3 regions of the Cupriavidus sp. 05N38 genome follow, and region 3 is predicted to be linked to each of the others. Evidence: predicted binding sites of a transcription regulator. Region 3 holds the regulator's gene; each other region holds the start of a gene.
The links. Region 3 encodes HrcA, which represses chaperone genes, less so after heat shock. Its sites were predicted from a motif close to TTAGCACTCNNNNNNNNNGAGTGCTAA; they were not measured.
Positions count from the first base shown of each region.

Region 1: the regulator HrcA is predicted to act here: its motif matches at 2,612-2,638, upstream of rpoH (RNA polymerase sigma factor RpoH).
Region 2: the regulator HrcA is predicted to act here: its motif matches at 2,072-2,098, upstream of groES (co-chaperone GroES).

Region 1 covers NZ_JBFTNF010000003.1:118,594-123,515, forward strand. The annotation lists gene AC1DK4_RS03635 (ABC transporter ATP-binding protein) at 1-316, shown strand, start outside; gene ybiB (DNA-binding protein YbiB) at 421-1,434, shown strand; gene AC1DK4_RS03645 (pirin family protein) at 1,487-2,365, opposite strand; gene rpoH (RNA polymerase sigma factor RpoH) at 2,721-3,650, shown strand; gene AC1DK4_RS03655 (SCO family protein) at 3,767-4,393, opposite strand; gene cyoE (heme o synthase) at 4,575-4,922, opposite strand, start outside.
Region 2 covers NZ_JBFTNF010000004.1:11,773-18,123, forward strand. The annotation lists gene groL (chaperonin GroEL) at 5-1,648, opposite strand; gene groES (co-chaperone GroES) at 1,688-1,978, opposite strand; partial or broken gene AC1DK4_RS04875 (GntR family transcriptional regulator) at 2,744-3,035, shown strand; partial or broken gene AC1DK4_RS04880 (hypothetical protein) at 3,123-3,305, shown strand; gene AC1DK4_RS04885 (bestrophin family protein) at 3,302-4,222, shown strand; gene AC1DK4_RS04890 (Dyp-type peroxidase) at 4,251-5,309, opposite strand; gene AC1DK4_RS04895 (family 1 encapsulin nanocompartment shell protein) at 5,507-6,313, opposite strand.
Region 3 covers NZ_JBFTNF010000016.1:41,448-47,798, forward strand. The annotation lists gene recN (DNA repair protein RecN) at 1-125, opposite strand, end outside; gene AC1DK4_RS14205 (NAD kinase) at 213-1,130, opposite strand; gene hrcA (heat-inducible transcriptional repressor HrcA) at 1,245-2,282, shown strand; gene hemH (ferrochelatase) at 2,395-3,510, shown strand; gene AC1DK4_RS14220 (RNA-binding S4 domain-containing protein) at 3,553-3,948, shown strand; gene AC1DK4_RS14225 (hypothetical protein) at 4,025-4,180, opposite strand; gene grpE (nucleotide exchange factor GrpE) at 4,455-5,012, shown strand; gene AC1DK4_RS14235 (thioredoxin family protein) at 5,106-5,555, shown strand; gene AC1DK4_RS14240 (phospholipase A) at 5,593-6,351, opposite strand, start outside.

The sequences.
Region 1 (4,922 bases), on a different contig from region 3:
CGAGCCGTTCGGCGCGCTGGATGCGCTGACCCGGGCCCACCTGCAGGACGAGCTGATCAAGATCGTCGCCAAGACCCGCAGCACGGTGGTGATGGTGACCCACGACGTGGACGAAGCCGTGCTGCTGGCCGACCGCATCGTCATGATGACCAACGGGCCCGCCGCGACCATCGGCGAAGTGCTGCCGGTGGACCTGCCGCGTCCGCGCGAACGCATGGCGCTGGCCGACGACAAGACTTACCACGCCTGCCGCACCGCGGTGCTGGACTTCCTGTACCGCAAGCAGCGCAATCCTGCGCTGAAGGAAGCGGCCTGACCGGCGCGGAACGGCGAGGTGACTGACCGGGGCCGGCCGCCGCCATGGGCAGGGCCGGCCCGCTCCGCTATCATGAACCTCAAACAACACTGTCCCATCCCGCCATGACCGATACGTCCTCCACGCCCCAGCCCGCCGCCGCCTTCGCCGCGGCGAAGTACATCAAGGAGATCGGCCGGGGCGTCAATGGCGCCCGCGCGCTGCCGCGCGAAGACGCGCAGGCGCTGTTTGACGCCATGCTGGCCGGTCGCGTGGCCGATATCGAACTGGGCGCGGTGCTGATGGCCTATCGCATCAAGGGCGAGGCACCGCACGAACTGGCCGGCATGCTGGACGCCGCGCACGCGCATTGCCTGCCGCTGGCCGCGCCGCCCGAGCGCGTGGTGGTATCCATCCCCAGCTACAACGGCGCGCGCAAGCAACCCAACCTGATCCCTTTGCTGGCCATGTTACTGGCGCGCGAAGGCCATCCCGTGCTGGTCCACGGCACCCGGGAGTTCAACGGGCGCGTGACCAGCATCGCGCTGTTCGAAGCGTTGGGCATTGCGCCCTGCGCCACGGTGGCCGAGGCTGAAACCCTGCTTTGCGCCAAGGCCGGGCAGCCCGGGCCGCTGGCCGTGCTGCCGATCGATGTGCTGTCGCCGGCGCTGGCCCGCATGCTCGACCGGCGCATGCAGATCGGCCTGCGCAACTCCTCGCACACGGTGGTCAAGATGCTGCAGCCGGTGGGCGCGCATACGCCGGCCGAGGCCCTGCGCCTGTACAGCTACACGCATCCGGAGTACCGCGAGACCCTGACCGATTACTTCTCGCGCGAGCCTGCCAATGTGCTGCTGGCGCGCGGCACCGAGGGCGAGGTGGTCGCCGACGCGCGGCGCGGCGGCCGCATCGACTGGCTGCACGACGGGCACCAGCGCACACTGGTCGACCCCACCGCGGGCTCGATCAGCGAGGTGCCGGAACTGCCACCCGGCAACGACGTCGCGCAGACTGCGGCCTGGATCCGCTCCGTGCTGGATGGCAAGGCGCCGGTCCCGGCCCCGATCGCCACGCAGGTCGAGGCCATCCGCAGCTGCCTGCAGCAGGGCACGCGCGTGGCCTGGGCCAGCCCGGTCTGAACGGGGAACGGGGCGGCAGGCGAGGCTGGCGGCGCCCGCGTCGTCAGCGTCGTCAGCGCTTGCGCTGTGGCAGCGGGATGCGGTCGTCCTCGCCGGGCACGCGCGGGAACTGGTCGTCCTCCCATCGCTGGGATGCGGCTTCGATGGCATCTTTGCTGCTGGAAACGAAATTCCAGAAGATAAAGCGGTGCCCGTCGGTGGGGTCGCCGCCGAGCAGCATCACGCGCGACGGCGCCTCGGCCGTCAGCGTGACCGTCTGGTCCGGCACCAGCAGCGCCATGTGGCGCTCAGGCAACACTTCCCCATCCAGCGCGACCACGCCGTCTACCGGGTAGATGCCGCGTTGCGCATGCTCCGGCGGAATCTCGAGGCTTGCGCCCTGCTCCAGATCGATCGCCACGTACAGCGTGCGGCTGAAGACCTTCACGGGCGCCTCGGCCCCAAACGCATCGCCCGCGATCACCGTCATCCGCACCCCGGGCCGCTCGAGCTTGGGCAGGGTCGCGGCAGGATGGTGAAAGAAGGAAGGCTCCACGGTCTCGTGCTCCTTGGGCAGCGCCACCCAGGTCTGGATGCCGTGCAGGCGCGGACCGGCCTCGCGGGCTGCCTGCGGTGAGCGCTCCGAGTGCGCGATGCCGCGGCCGGCCGTCATCCAGTTCACGTCGCCCGGCTTGATGACCTGCTTGCTGCCCAGGCTGTCGTGGTGAAGGATTTCCCCTTCGAACAGGTAGGTGACGGTCGCCAGCCCGATATGCGGATGCGGGCGCACATCCATCCCCTGCCCGGCCGGAAGCACCGTCGGCCCCATATGGTCGAAGAAGATGAACGGGCCCACGGTCTGGGCCGCCGCGGCCGGCAGCACCCGGCTGACGGTAAAACCGTCGCCCAGGTCACGTACGTGCGGTTTGAGCAAGTGTTCGATAGCAGACATGCATTTTCCCCGGTTAGGCCGATGCTGACGGCCGCATGAATGAAAAGAGTGTAGCCGCTGGTGAAACACAGCATCTCATTGCGCGACAGAACCGGGACCGGCGGCGCCCCTCTGATCAATGTCCGATGGCGTTGCGGGGGCTGCCGGATAGTGGTCGCTCCACATAGCAGGAAGAAAGCCAGAAAAAAGGCTATTTGAAAACAGAAGCCAATTACCTGGAACTATCAACCCTATAAGGACTCCAACTTAGCAGTCTCCCGGCTTGAGTGCTAATATGTGTTGCAATGCAGTGCGCGGACCCTTCAGGGCGAGCGCCGCGGGCAACCCACCCGCCGGATGCGAAAGGAGCAATCGAGTGAACGCGGTCCTATCTGCCGACCAAACCCAAACCAGCAGCCGCCTGCCTACGGCGCCTCAGGGCGCCGGGGCATTTGCGCTGACGTTTCCCGGAAACCTGGGAAACCTGGACAGCTATATCCAGGCTGTCCATCGTATCCCCATGCTCACCCCCGAGGAAGAGCAGCGGCTTGCACGCGATCTGCGCGAGCATGACTCCGTCGATGCGGCTCGCCGCATGGTGCTGTCGCACTTGCGCCTGGTGGTGTCCATCGCCCGCCAGTACCTCGGCTATGGCCTGCCCCACGCGGACCTGATCCAGGAAGGCAATATCGGCCTGATGAAGGCCGTGAAGCGCTTCGACCCGGACCAGGGCGTGCGGCTGGTGTCGTACGCCATGCACTGGATCAAGGCCGAGATCCACGAATATGTGCTGAAGAACTGGCGCATGGTCAAGGTGGCGACCACCAAGGCCCAGCGCAAGCTGTTCTTCAACCTGCGCAGCCACAAGCAGGGTGCCCATACCTTCACGCCGGAGCAGGTCGACGCGGTCGCGCGCGAGCTGAACGTCAAGCCGGAAGAAGTGATGGAGATGGAAACCCGCCTGTCGGGCGGCGACCTGGCGCTGGAAGGCCAGATCGACGACGGCGAGGAGGAGTTCGCGCCGATCGCCTACCTGGCTGACAACCACAACGAGCCGACCCGCGTGATCGAGGCCCAGCGCCACGACCGCATGCAGGTGCAAGGCCTGGAAGAAGCGCTGACCAAGCTGGACGACCGCAGCCGCCGCATCATCGAGGCGCGCTGGCTGCACGTCAACGACGACGGCTCCGGCGGCTCAACGCTGCACGAGCTGGCTGACGAGTTCGGTGTCTCCGCCGAGCGCATCCGCCAGATCGAAACCGCGGCGATGAAGAAGATGAAGGGTGCGCTGCAGGCCTTTGCCTGATAGTTGCGCGGGAGCGCGGCGGAACGAAAGCCGCGCGCCAGAATGGAACAGGGCCGGTCTCGCGACCGGCCCTGTTTTTTTGTCCGGAGATCCCGCCCCTGGCGGGCGGAGCCGCTTCAGGAAAGCAGCTGCTTCAGGTCGTGCGCGATCGGTTCGGGGCCCTGGCCGTGGCGGATGAACAGACGCAACCGGCCACTCGGATCGAATACATAGCTGCCGGCAGAGTGGTCCATCGTGTAGTTGTTTGGCGAGGTACCCGGCACCTTGGCGTAGAACACCTTGAAATCCTTGGCCACCTTCTGCAGCGCCGCGTCGTCGGCCGGGCGCATGCCCAGGAAGCGCGGATCGAAGGCGGGCACGTATTGCGCCAGCAGCGCCTGCGTATCGCGCTCGGGATCGACCGTGACGAACAGCACCTGCACGCGGTCGGCATCCGGGCCCAGTTGCTCCATCACCGCCTTCAGCTCGGCCATGGTGGTGGGACAGACATCGGGGCAGTGCGTATAGCCGAAGAACATCACCACGGCCTTGCCCTTGAAGTCGGCAATCGAGCGCACTTTGCCGTTGTGGTCGGTGAGGACGAAATCCTTGCCGAATTCGCTGCCGCCGCTGATGTCGACATTCTTGAACGAGGCGCGCTGCTGGCCGCAGGCGGCAAGCAGCAGCGAGCACAGCGCCAGCAGGCAGAAGCGGCGGAACAGCGCAAAGCTGGACGAAGAACCCGGAAAGAGACGGCTTGGCATGCGATTCGCTTGATTGGCGGCTTGATTGGCGGACAGGCCGGCCCGGGCGCCCCGGAAAGCCGGATGGAGGCGGACGGCGGCCTGGTCACATTGGCAGATAGATGCAGTATCGCCGATCGGCACCGCCCCGCGCCGGGGCCGCGACAAGATGCCGCAACCGCGCGGGTGCTCCCGGCATCGCTCAGGACTGCGGCAGGAACTTGAAATAGTGATCGATCAGCAGCGCCGCGAACAACAGCGACAGGTAGAGGATCGAGAAGCGGAACGTGCGCTGGGCCAGCGCATCGGAATAGTTGCAGAACAACTTCCAGGCATAGGCCAGGAAACCGCCGCCCAGGACCAGCGCTGCCGCCAGGTAGATGTACCCGCTCATGCCGTACACGAAGGGCAGCAGCGTCGCCGCGATCATGATCAGCGTGTACAGCAGGATATGCAGCAGGGTGAAGCGCTCGCCATGGGTGATCGGCAGCATCGGCAGGCCGGACTTGGCGTAGTCGGCGCGGCGGTACAGCGCCAGGGCCCAGAAATG
Region 2 (6,351 bases), on a different contig from region 3:
AGATTTACATCATGCCGTCCATGCCGCCCATGCCACCCATGCCGCCCGGCATTGCCGGAGCCGAATCGTCCTTCGGCAGTTCTGCAACTGCGCAGTCGGTGGTCAGCATCAGCGACGCGACCGAAGCTGCGTTCTGCAGCGCGGTGCGGGTCACCTTGGTCGGGTCCAGCACGCCCATTTCCACCAGGTCACCGTACTCGCCGGTGGCGGCGTTGTAGCCGTAGTTGCCCTTGCCGTCGATGACCTTGGCCACCACGACCGAGGCTTCTTCGCCAGCGTTCAGGACGATCTGGCGCAGCGGCTCTTCCATGGCGCGCAGCACGATCTTGATGCCGGCGTTCTGGTCGGCGTTGTCGCCGGTCAGGTTCGCGATGGCAGCGCGAGCGCGCAGCAGGGCCACACCGCCGCCGGGGACAATACCTTCTTCCACGGCTGCGCGGGTTGCGTGGAGTGCATCTTCCACACGTGCCTTCTTTTCCTTCATTTCGACTTCGGTGGCTGCGCCAACCTTGATCACTGCAACGCCGCCGGCCAGCTTGGCCACGCGCTCTTGCAGCTTTTCACGGTCGTAGTCCGAGGTCGCTTCTTCGATCTGGGCACGGATCTGCTTCACGCGGGCTTCGATCGAAGCTGCATCGCCGGCGCCATCGATGATGATGGTGTTTTCCTTGCCGATTTCGATGCGCTTGGCTTGACCCAGTTCTTGCAGGGTTGCCTTTTCCAACGTCAGGCCGATTTCCTCGGCGATCACTGCACCGCCGGTCAGGATGGCGATGTCTTCCAGCATGGCCTTGCGGCGGTCGCCGAAGCCCGGAGCCTTGACGGCGGCGGTCTTCAGGATGCCACGGATGTTGTTCACCACCAGGGTCGCCAGGGCTTCGCCTTCGACGTCTTCAGCGATGATCAGCAGCGGGCGGCCCGACTTGGCCACTTGCTCCAGCACCGGCAGCAGGTCGCGGATGTTCGAGATCTTCTTGTCGAACAGCAGCACGAACGGGTTGTCGAGGGCGACAACTTGCTTTTCCGGGTTGTTGATGAAGTACGGCGACAGGTAGCCGCGGTCGAACTGCATGCCTTCCACGACTTCCAGCTCGTCGGCCAGCGACTTGCCGTCTTCCACGGTGATCACGCCTTCCTTGCCGACCTTGTCCATCGCTTCAGCGATCAGGTTGCCGATCACTTCGTCGCTGTTGGCGGAGATCGAGCCGACCTGGGCGATTTCCTTGCTGGTGGTGGTGGTCTTGGTCAGCTTCTTCAGCTCTTCGACCGCGTTCACCACAGCCTTGTCGATGCCGCGCTTCAGGTCCATCGGGTTCATGCCGGCGGCAACGTACTTCATGCCTTCGCGCACGATCGACTGGGCCAGCACGGTTGCGGTGGTGGTACCGTCACCGGCGTTGTCGCTGGTCTTGGAAGCCACTTCCTTGACCATCTGCGCGCCCATGTTCTGCAGCTTGTCCTTCAGTTCGATTTCCTTGGCCACGGACACGCCGTCCTTGGTCACGGTCGGGCCGCCGAAGCTACGCTCCAGCACCACGTTGCGGCCCTTCGGGCCCAGGGTCACCTTCACTGCGTTGGCGAGAATGTTCACGCCTTCGACCATCTTGGCACGGGCGGCGTCGCCGAACACTACGTCTTTAGCTGCCATGTTCTGAATCTCCTAAATCTGTACGGGGGGTGGCGTGGATTACTTGTTCACCACGGCCATGATGTCTTCTTCGCGCATGACCAGCAGTTCCTGGCCATCCACCTTCACGGCCTGGCCGGCATACTTGCCGAACAGCACGCGGTCACCCACCTTGACGTCGAGAGCGATCGAAGCGCCCTTGTCATCCTTCTTGCCGGGGCCCACGGCGAGCACTTCACCTTGATCAGGCTTTTCGGCAGCATTGTCGRGAATCACGATGCCGGAAGCGGTCTTGGTTTCATTGTCCAGACGCTTGACGATCACGCGGTCGTGCAAAGGACGCAGATTCATACGGACTCCTTGGTACAAAAAGTGATTTTACGTTCACAAGAACTGGCCGCTTTAGCTGGCTGCCAGCAGAATCGGAAGGCTGAGAGAGGGCTGTTAGCACTCTAACCCAACGAGTGCTAATTATAGGGACGGGGGTTTACGTTTTCAAGTCAGCGACTTGATACGTGTTTACCCTTGATGCTGTCGATGCGCGAGCGAATCAGGCAGCGACCAGTGCTCCGGGCGGGCCGCCTCGGCAGGTCACGGCCGACGGACTTACGCGAGTCCGCTCACCTTTTCCCCGGTTCCCGGGCAATCGCAGCCGCACCCTCACCGCGCGGGCGCGGCCGGCGCGCCCTCCCAGCGCAACCCCGCGATGCGCCGGTTTCGGCACATGCCAGCGACTTCAAGTACAGCTTTCCAGATATTGGCACAGGATTGAATCTGTACTCTTTTTCGGCACGCTCATGTGTGCCTCCTGGCAATACAGCTTCGCCCCTACTCTTCCTTTCAACAAAATGACGCGCAGCCAGTTCCAGTCCCCAAGGCCCGGCGACGCGCATTGATCGGAGCTACCGTCGTGAAAGACGAACCAGGGAAGATACGCGAAGTCTGCCTCCACCTTGTCGCCGGCTTGCGCCGCGGACGACCCGACATAGTTGCGCTGCCCGGCAACAGCGCCACCAGACCCGATTCATGCAGTCCGGCCGTGCCGCCGCAAGCGCACGATCGAGGCTTCCGCTACCGCGATGCACCTGGCGCCGATCCGGCCGGGAGGAGCGTCCGATGAAGCTCTACGAGAGGTTCGCCGACGATATCGAGCGGCTGATCCGGCAAGGTGTCTACCGGCACGGCGGACGATTGCCTTCCGTGCGGCAGGCTAGCCGGCAACACCGGATCAGCATTACCACGGTGCTTCACGCCTACCTGCTGCTGGAAAGCCGCGGCCTGCTGGTGAGCCGGCCGCAGTCCGGCTATTTCGTCGACCTGCAACGCGCAAGCGACGGGTGACGAATGCAGGCGTTGCGAGCATTCGAAGCCGATCGCCATGTCCTCCCCGGTGGACGTCAGCCGGCTTTGATGCTCCGGAACGTGACAAACGCGGGCGCGACCGAGGCGATCAATATCTGCCTTCAAAGGTTGGCGGCGGCCCGGATCGGCCTCGTCGCTGACGATCCGGGAAGCCTGTTCCAGCCCGTCCAGCCAGCGCTTCGCGCCGGTTGGCACCATCGTTGTGTTACCGATCATCCTGGTCTATAACGCACTTCAGTACCGGGTCTTCCGGGGCAAGGTGCGGGAAGGCGACGCCAGCCCCGGCCACGCCAATGTCGGGGAAACGACGCCATGATCGTGAGGCCGAGGCAAAACTGGTTCCTGATGCTGTTCGCCTGGAACGGTTCGGTATTGCAGACCATCCTTCCCCAACTGGTTTTCATCGGGGCTGTCAGCAGCCTGGCGGTGTTCACGCATGGCCGGATATTCGGCGAGAAGATTCCGCTCAATACGGCACCGTTCACGCTGTTCGGCCTGGCACTGGCCATCTTCCTCGCGTTTCGCAACAACGCCAGCTACGCCCGCTTCAACGAGGCTCGCCATCTATGGGGCAGTCTGCTGATTGCATCGCGGGCGCTCACATCGCAGATGCTCTGCTACCTCCCGGAGAACCTGCCTGCCGCGGATCGTACCCGGATCACCAATATGCTGATTGCATTCGCCTATGCGCTCAAGCATCGCTTGCGCATGACTGACCCGACAGAGGACCTGCGCCGCTACCTCGGCCCCGACCAGATGGCGGCGTTGCAGGGGAAATGCTACAAGCCGATGGCTTTGCTGAACGACATTCGCCGCGGCCTCGCCGGCTGCCAGGGACAAGTCGCCGCAACCGACAGCACACGCTGGATACTCGACCAGCAGATCAACGAGCTGGGCGGCGTGCTCGGGGGCTGCGAGCGGATCATCTCCACGCAGATCCCGTTTGCCTATAACGTGCTGCTGCATCGAACCGTCTATGCCTATTGCGTGATGCTTCCCTTCGGCCTGGTCGACTCGACCGAGCTTTTCACGCCATTGCTATGCGTCTTTATCTCCTACACGCTGATCGCACTGGAAGCGATCGCAAGCGAAGTCGCCGAACCATTCGGACTTGCACCGAACGCGCTGGCGCTCGATGCGATGACGCGCAATATCGAGCGATCTGTTCTCGAGCTTTGCGATCGCGAGCTGCCGCCGGAAACGCTGCCGGTGCGGCCGTATCAGTTCACGTAGGCGATCTTCCCGGGCATGTCGAACCAGGTCAATCGGCTTCCGAGGCTGCCTTTAGCGAACCGATCTTCAGCGAGCCGTCATGGCCTTGCGCCTCGGACGACAAAATCGAATCGTGACCTCCACCGTCGGCTTGAATGGAATCCGGGTGACGCTCGGCAAGGTCCTCCAGCAGCGTTGCCGATGGAATGAAGAACAAGCCGCCGGTGACTGCCCTGCTGAAGTCAAGCAACCTGTCATAGTTGCCCGGCGGCCGCCCCACGAACATGTTCTCGAGCATCTGTTCCAGCGGCCTGGGCGAACGGGCGTATCCGATGAAGAACGTACCGAATTCGCCTTTGCCCGGCTGCCCGAAAGGCATGTTGTCGCGCAAGATCTTCACCTCCTCTCCGTTCTCCTCGAGGGTGGTGAGCGAACTATGCGACGACGACGGCTTGACCGCCTCATCGAGTTCGATGTCGGACAGCTTCGTGCGGCCGATGATTCGCTCTTGCGTCTCGACGGGCAGCTTGTTCCAGCCAGCCATGTCGTGCAGATACTTCTGCACCATCACATAGCTGCCCCCGGCGAACGAAGGGTCCTCGTCACCGATGATCGTGAAACGAATGGATTCGGCTCCGGTCGGGTTCTCGGTGCCGTCGACAAAACCGACCATGCTTCGCATGTCGAAGTAGCGAAAGCCATGCACCTCGTCAACCACCGACACGGCCGCGCCAAGCCGGCTCATCAGCTGCGTTGCGAGTTCGAAGCACAGATCCATGTGCTCGGCGCGAATATGCAGGAGCAGGTCACCCGGCGTCGCCATGGCGCGGCGATCGCCGGCGCCGAATTCCCGGAAGGCGTGCAAGCCGGCCGGGCGGGGGGCGCCGAACAGCTTGTCCCAGGCATCCGAACCAAATCCGCAGACACACGAGAGGTTTCCGCCGGGGACCCGCTTTCCCACGGCACGAACGAGCGCGCCGATATCCGCGCACAACGCGCGCACGGCATCTGCGCTGTCATCGCCTGCTGACAGGACCGCGACGATAAAGATCGCGCTACGGGTGATCGGACTACACACGGCTTGCTGTTCGGGGATGATGTCAGGCATTTTTTCGAGTGTTTTCCATGTCGAATTCCAGCGATAACGGAACGATAGGCGCCGCTCAATTATCGCTCATCGTTACCTATACTTTGGGTTCAGGTGGCATCGTGAATTTCAGAAAGGCGGTCCGAACATTGCCTTGGAACGGCAGCCGCCCTTTGCATAAGTTGGCTGGCGGACGATCCGGGCGCATGGCCGGCCATCTACCGCCCGGCACGTTCAAGCATCACGGCCGCCTCTGCAGTCAACATGAGAAACGTGAGGGTTTCCTGCAGATACAATCGAATGGTAGCCTCGGAATGGTCAAGGTAGCCGATGGAAACGTCCTGGCCAATGTGCAGTTCGAAATCGCCGCCCCGCCCGGTGAGCACCATGCCGCCTTCCATTGCCGGCGCCCAGATGATCTCGCCGTCTACAAGCTGGCGAAGGTCCCGCAGGACGGGATAGCCATTGTCGGTGGCCCCGCCGACGTCCGTGAATGGCTTGTCACCCAGAAGCAATCTGTAGGGGCCATCGACACCGGCACGGCGCAACTGGTCCAGCGCTTGCGCCACCGCGGCCGGATACCCGCCGACATCGGGCGGAAGGGCCTGTGCGACATTGCTGGCACCCTGGGAAATCCCCTGGATCCCGGCCGCCGCATAGCCTTCGAAGACAATGCGATCCTCCGCATGCGCGAGTTTGCGAGCCGCATCCTTCAGTGGCTGCAGGTCGGGATTGCTCGACCCTCGTTCGACACTATCCATCTCCAGGCGGGACAGATCAAACGGGACCCGTAGCTCCACCAGGGCCCGCACATCGCGTTGGACGGCTTCGATACCATCGCCTGGCGACTCGATTTGCCGTACCTGGCCGGTACCGACCGCGGAAAACCCGAGACCCTTCGGTCCGACCAGATCCACAACGCGCCGAGCCGCGAAGTAGCGCTTGAGGGTGCGAGATGCTTCCTGCTCGATCTGCTCCCACGCTCCCTCAGAGATTGGCGCGAGCTCCCGACGAAGATTATTCATTTGAAGGCTTCCTTTGGCTGGCCGCTACGCGTCGAATC
Region 3 (6,351 bases):
AGCGCGTCGATCAGGATCGACTTGCCGGCGCCGGTCTCGCCGGTGAACACGGTAAAGCCCGGGGTAAAGTCGAGGTCGAGCGTGTCGACGATGACGAAATCGCGGATGGACAGGCTGCGCAGCATCGTGGGCGACGGGTCAGGGTCAGGTTGGGGGGCGGTCTGCGGGAGGCGCCGGCCGGCATGGTCGCGGTGGGCTGCGACCGCGCCGGATCAGAGCCGGTTGTCTTCGCTCGGGTACTCGTGCCAGTGCAGCTTCTTGCGCAGCGTGGCGTAATAGTTGTAGCCGAGCGGGTGCAGCAGGTGGACGGTCTTGGCCGAGCGCCGCACCACGATGCGGTCGCCGGGCAGCAGCGAGGTCAGCGACTGCATGTCGAAGTTGACGCTGGCGTCGCGCGCGGTGGCCACCTCGATCGACACCTCGGCGTCATGCGGCAGCACGATCGGGCGGTTGGACAGCGCGTGCGGGGCGATCGGCACCAGCACCAGGCCGGACAGCGTGGGGTGCAGGATCGGTCCGCCGGCGGATAGGGCGTAGGCCGTGGAGCCGGTCGGCGTGGACACGATCAGGCCGTCCGAACGCTGGTTGTACATGAAGTAGCCGTCCACCGAGACCGCCAGCTCCACCATGCCCGAGATGCCGGAGCGGTTGACCACCACGTCGTTGAAGGCCAGCGCGGAGAAGATCACGCCGTCGTCGCGCACCACCTGCGACTCCAGCAGCATGCGGGTCTCGGATTCATAACGTCCGGCCAGCATGTCGGGCAGCACCGAATGCACGTCTTCCAGCGGGATGTCGGTCATGAAGCCAAGGCGCCCGTGGTTGACGCCGATCAGCGGCACCTGAAAGCCGGCCAGCTGGCGCGCCAGGCCCAGCAAGGTACCGTCGCCGCCCAGCACCACGGCGACGTCGGCATGCTTGCCGATCTCGCCGGGTGGCAGGGCCGGGTAGTCGGTCAGGCCCGTGGCCAGCGCGGTTTCCCGCTCGAACACCACATCCTGGCCGTTCTTGAGGATGCAGGCGGCAAGCTCTTCCAGCGGGCCTTCGATGCCGGCGGTGGCGTACCTGCCGATCAGGGCGACGGTGCGAAAGGGCGCGCGAGCGGCGCCGGGCGTGGGGAGCGAAGACATGCCCGGATTAGACCATACCGCCGCGACCATTGTCAGCAAGGCGGCACGTCCGGGCGTGCGCGGGCGTGCACGAGCCGCCCGAACGGGTAAAACCTGCGTAAAATCGGGTGCATCATGGATGAACGTGCGAAAACGCTTCTCAAGACCCTGATCGAGCGCTATATCGCCGAGGGGCAACCCGTGGGTTCGCGGACCTTGTCGAAGTACTCCGGTCTCGATCTGTCCCCGGCCACCATCCGCAATGTGATGTCGGACCTGGAGGAAATGGGGTTCATCACCAGTCCGCACACGTCGGCGGGGCGTATCCCGACCCCGCGCGGCTACCGGCTGTTCGTCGATACCATGCTGACCGCCCAGCCGCTGGACAGCGCGCTCAACCTGGCGGAGCTGACCGGCAAGATCCTGGGCCAGTTGCGCGGGCAGCAGCTCGGGCCGCAGCGGATGATCACGTCGGCGGCGCATACCTTGTCCAATCTGTCGCATTTCGCCGGCGTGGTGATGACCCCGCGGCGCGCGCAGGCGTTTCGCCAGGTCGAGTTCATGCGGCTGTCGGACAAGCGCATCCTGCTGATCATCGTCACCCCCGAGGGAGACGTGCAGAACCGCATCATCCAGACCGAGCTGCCGTACACGGCGTCGCAACTGGTCGAGGCCGCGAATTTCATCAACTCGCACTACGCCGGCATGAGCTTCGACAATGTGCGCGACCACCTGCGCGGGGAATTGCAGGCCTTGCGCATGGATATGTCGCAGCTGATGCAGGCGGCGGTGGAAGCGGGCAGCAGCGCCATGGCGGAGGAAGAAGACAATCATGTCTTCATTTCCGGCGAGCGCAAGCTGCTCGAGGTGGAGGACCTGTCCTCCAGCATGGAAAAGCTGCGCCGGCTGTTCGACGTGTTCGAGCACAAGACCGGCCTGCTCAAGCTGCTCGACGTCTCCAGCCACGCCCAGGGCGTGCAGATCTTCATCGGCGGCGAGAGCAAGCTGGTGCCGCTGGAAGACATGGCGGTCATCACGGCGCCCTACGAGGTCGACGGCCAGATCGTCGGCACGCTGGGGGTGATCGGGCCCACCCGCATGGCCTACGAACGGGTGATCCCGATCGTCGACATCACCGCGAGGCTATTGTCCAGCGCGCTGAGCCAGAACTAGTGCTGGCCAGGGCCGGTCTCACCGACTGCCTGTTCCGCTCCTCCCGTCTGCTCGGCGAGACCCGGCGGCCGCGCGCCTTTGGCGCGTCCCGCCCCGCCACACCGGAAACACCATGACGACTACCCCCGAACCGGCCTATCAGCATGGCCAGGCGCCGCGCACGGCGATCCTGCTGATCAACCTCGGCACGCCCGATGCGCCGACACCGAAGGCCGTCGGCAGCTATCTCAGGCAGTTCCTGTCCGATCCGCGCGTGGTGGAGATCCCGCGCGCTGCCTGGCTGCCGATCCTGTACGGCATCATCCTGCCGTTGCGCTCGCGCGCCTCGGCGGTGAAATACGAGTCGGTCTGGCTGCGCGAGGCGCAGATGACCGGTTCGCCACTGCTCGTGCATACCGAACGCCAGGCCCACGCCCTGCAATTGCTGCTCAGCCAGCAGGGCCACGAAGTGACGGTGGCGTGCGCGATGCGCTATGGCAACCCGTCGATCGCTTCCGTGCTGGAGGCGCTGCGCCGCCAGGGCACCGAGCGCATCCTGCTGCTGCCCCTGTATCCGCAGTACTCCGGCACCACCACGGCCACGGCGTTCGACGAAGCGTTCCGCGTGCTGGCGACCTGGCGGAATCAGCCAGAATTGCGGCTGGTCAAGCATTTTCACGACCATCCGGCCTATATTGCCGCCTTGCACCAGCAGGTGGGGGCATACTGGGCGCAGCACGGCACGCCGGATTTCGGGCGTGGGGACAAGCTGATCCTGTCGTTCCACGGGGTGCCGCGGCGCACCCTGGAACTGGGCGATCCCTACCATTGCGAATGCCTGAAGACCGGCCGCCTGCTGGGCGAGGCGCTGGGCCTGCAAGCCGGCCAGTACCAGGTTACCTTCCAGTCGCGCTTCGGCCGCGCGGAATGGCTGCAGCCCTACACGGCACCCACGCTGCAGGAGTTGGGCAAGGTCGGCACCGGGCGGGTCGACGTGTTCTGCCCCGGATTCCCGGCCGACTGCCTGGAGACCCTGGAGGAGATCGGCATGGAAGGACGTTCCGAATTCCAGGTGGCGGGCGGCAAGGTGTTCCATTACATTCCCTGCCTCAACGATGCCGAGAGCTGGATCGCCGGGCTGGCGGAGATCGGCTTGCAGCACTTGCAGGGATGGCCGCTGCGGCTGCCGCACCCGCACGAACTGGAGGCTCGCCGCACCCAGGCCCAGATGCGCGGGGCTGCGGCGTGACACGGGCGCGGCAAAGCCGGCCCCTGGCATGGAGATGACAGAATGAACGTATCTTTCGAGGCTGACGCGCGCCTGCGCATCGACAAATGGCTGTGGTGCGCGCGCTTCTTCAAGACCCGCTCGCTGGCGGCCGAGGCCGTGGAGCGTGGCAAGGTGCAGGTCAACGGCCAGCCTTGCAAGAACTCGCGCGAGGTCAAGCCGGGCGACACCATCGTGCTCGAGGCGCATCAGCAGCGCTGGGAAGTGCTGGTCAGGGGCATCGCCGGCGCGCGCGGGTCGGCGACGGTGGCGCAGACGCTCTATGCGGAGACGCAGGCAAGCCAGGCGCGACGACGCGAGGAAGCGGAAAACCGGCGGCTCAACGTGGAGCCGGCCTCGCGGCTGCAGGGCAGGCCGACCAAGCGGGATCGCCGCCTGCTGGACGGATTCGGGAGCTGAGAGTCGGGGAGCCGAGAGGACTCAGGAGGCGGCGAGCGGCGCCATCGCATGCGGCGCCGCGGCTCACCGGCCTGGATCAGCGAACGAAGGGAACGATGTAGTGTTTGAAGACCGCCTTGCCACTACCGTATTCGGTGTCTCGCGGCGTGAAGGCGCCGGAGAGGCAGATAAAGACTGTCATCACCGATAATGCGGCGAGAAGGAAGACCGTCAGAACAGGTAGCTTATGCATGGCTAACCTTTCGAGTGTGGCCCGACTTGTGATGCATCTTCGACCCCGGTATTTTTGTCATTTTTATACGGTTTCATCTTAGGGGGTGCGCTGCAGCAAAGCAATATGGCCCCTATTTCCATGTGCACCTCTTTGTAACCGTGTGTTTCAGTGCCCCGGCGCGGTGCACTCTTGAAATAATGGATGCCTGTCACCAATTGCAGGATACATTTGCCGATTTACCACCCGCGGCCAGCGCCAGGCCGGCCGCGTCCTTGTATTGATACGGATCGACATGGAAGAACAGAAGCAGACGCCATCCACCACGACGCCGCCGGCGGCCGCCGGCGAGGAGCTGAACAACGCGCCGGCCGGCCAGGCCGAGAACGCCGCCGCGGAGGACGTGACCGCCCAGCTGGCCACGCTCGAAGCCAAGGCCAAGGAGCACTATGACATGTTCCTGCGGGCGACCGCGGAGGGCGAGAATATCCGCCGCCGCGCCCAGGAAGACGTCGCCAAGGCGCACAAGTTCGCTATCGAGAGCTTCGCCGACTACCTGCTGCCGGTGATGGACAGCCTGCAGGCCGCGCTGGCCGACGGTTCCGGCGACATCGCCAAGCTGCGCGAAGGGGTGGAGCTGACCGCGCGCCAGCTCACCAGCGCCTTCGAGAAGGGCAAGATCGTCGAGCTGAATCCGGTCGGCGAAAAGTTCGACCCGCATCGCCACCAGGCCATCTCGATGGTGCCGGCGCCGCAGGAACCCAATACCGTGGTGTCGGTGCTGCAGCGCGGCTACACGATCGCCGACCGTGTGCTGCGTCCGGCGCTGGTGACGGTGTCCGCCCCGAAGTAACGGCGGCGCATCGCTTTCGTTGTCCGCCTGTCCGGCGGCACGAGCAACGCCCGGTGCCACTGGCCCGGGCGTTTTTCATTGCTGGAGAAGCCTATGTCTACCTCGTCAGACAAGTCCGCTGCCGGCGCGCCGGCCGAAGCCGCCGCCGACGCGGCGCCGCACCTGGATCACCATGCCTTCGAAACTTTCGGCATGCGCGAGGTGAACGGCGACGATATCGACGCCGCCATTGCGGCTGCCGATGATGCTCTGGTGTGCGTGTTCTTCTGGGGCGTGGACTGCTTCAATTGCGAAATGGCGAAGAAAGCCATGCTGGCCAATCCCGAGCCGGTGCGCGCGCTAGAGCTGCACTGGCTGCATGCCAACGTCTACGCGCACCCCGAACTGGGCAGGCGCTTCGGCCTGCATGGAATCCCCGTGTTCATGTTCTTCCACAAGGGCAAGAAACTCGGCCGTGCCACCGGCTGGCACGGTCATGGCCAGTTCGCCGCGGCGGTGGCCAATGCCCGCCTGAAGGCCAGCGGCAAGCCCCTGGCGGGCTGAAGCGCGGCCCGCGCGCGTGGCGGGCTGCCCGGCGGGACTAGCGCGACAAGGCATAGCCGAGGCGGAATTGCCACGGCAGCTTGTGGTTGTAGTCCAGCATGCTCTCGCCATAGCCGACGAAATAGCCCGCCATCAGATAGCCCGCGGTGCCCGGGATCAGCCGCGCGAGCGGATAGGTCACCGAGGCGTCGACGCTGCCATAGTACTTCTGCGTGCCCTTGCGCATGGTGGCCGCGAATTCCCATGAATCCGGCTTGCCGTAGGCCAGCTTCAGGTCCATGTAGCCGCGGTAGCTGGCGATATCCGTGTTGTCGTTCTTCTCCAGGTAGTAATAGAGCTTGGGCGATACGCTCCAGTGCCAGCTGCTCAAGTCGCCCAGGTAGAGGGTCGGCTTGACGAAGACGGTATTGATGCTGCGCGACTGGTCGCCGTCGCGGCCGTTGGACTCGTGCTCCAGGCCCGCGGCGAGCGAAAGACGGCTGATCGTGCGGTTATGCACCCCGGTATCCGACAGGTAGTAGAACAGGCTCGGCCGGTAATTGGTGTCGCGGAAGGGGTGGGAGTCTCCGGCCAGGTCCCACAGCGAGAACTGCGTGTAGCCGAAGTAGAGGTTGTCCAGCAGGCTGCGCGAAGACGGGTTTTCGCCCTCGAAGATGCGGAACTTGAAGCTGAGCTGGAACTTGGCGTTGGCGCCGTCATGCGCGCCGACCAGGAAGTACATCGGATCGTTGAAGGTCAGCCGGCCCTGGTCGCGCAAATCGGTCTGGACGGGCGCGGGCTCGGCCGACGCGGCCAC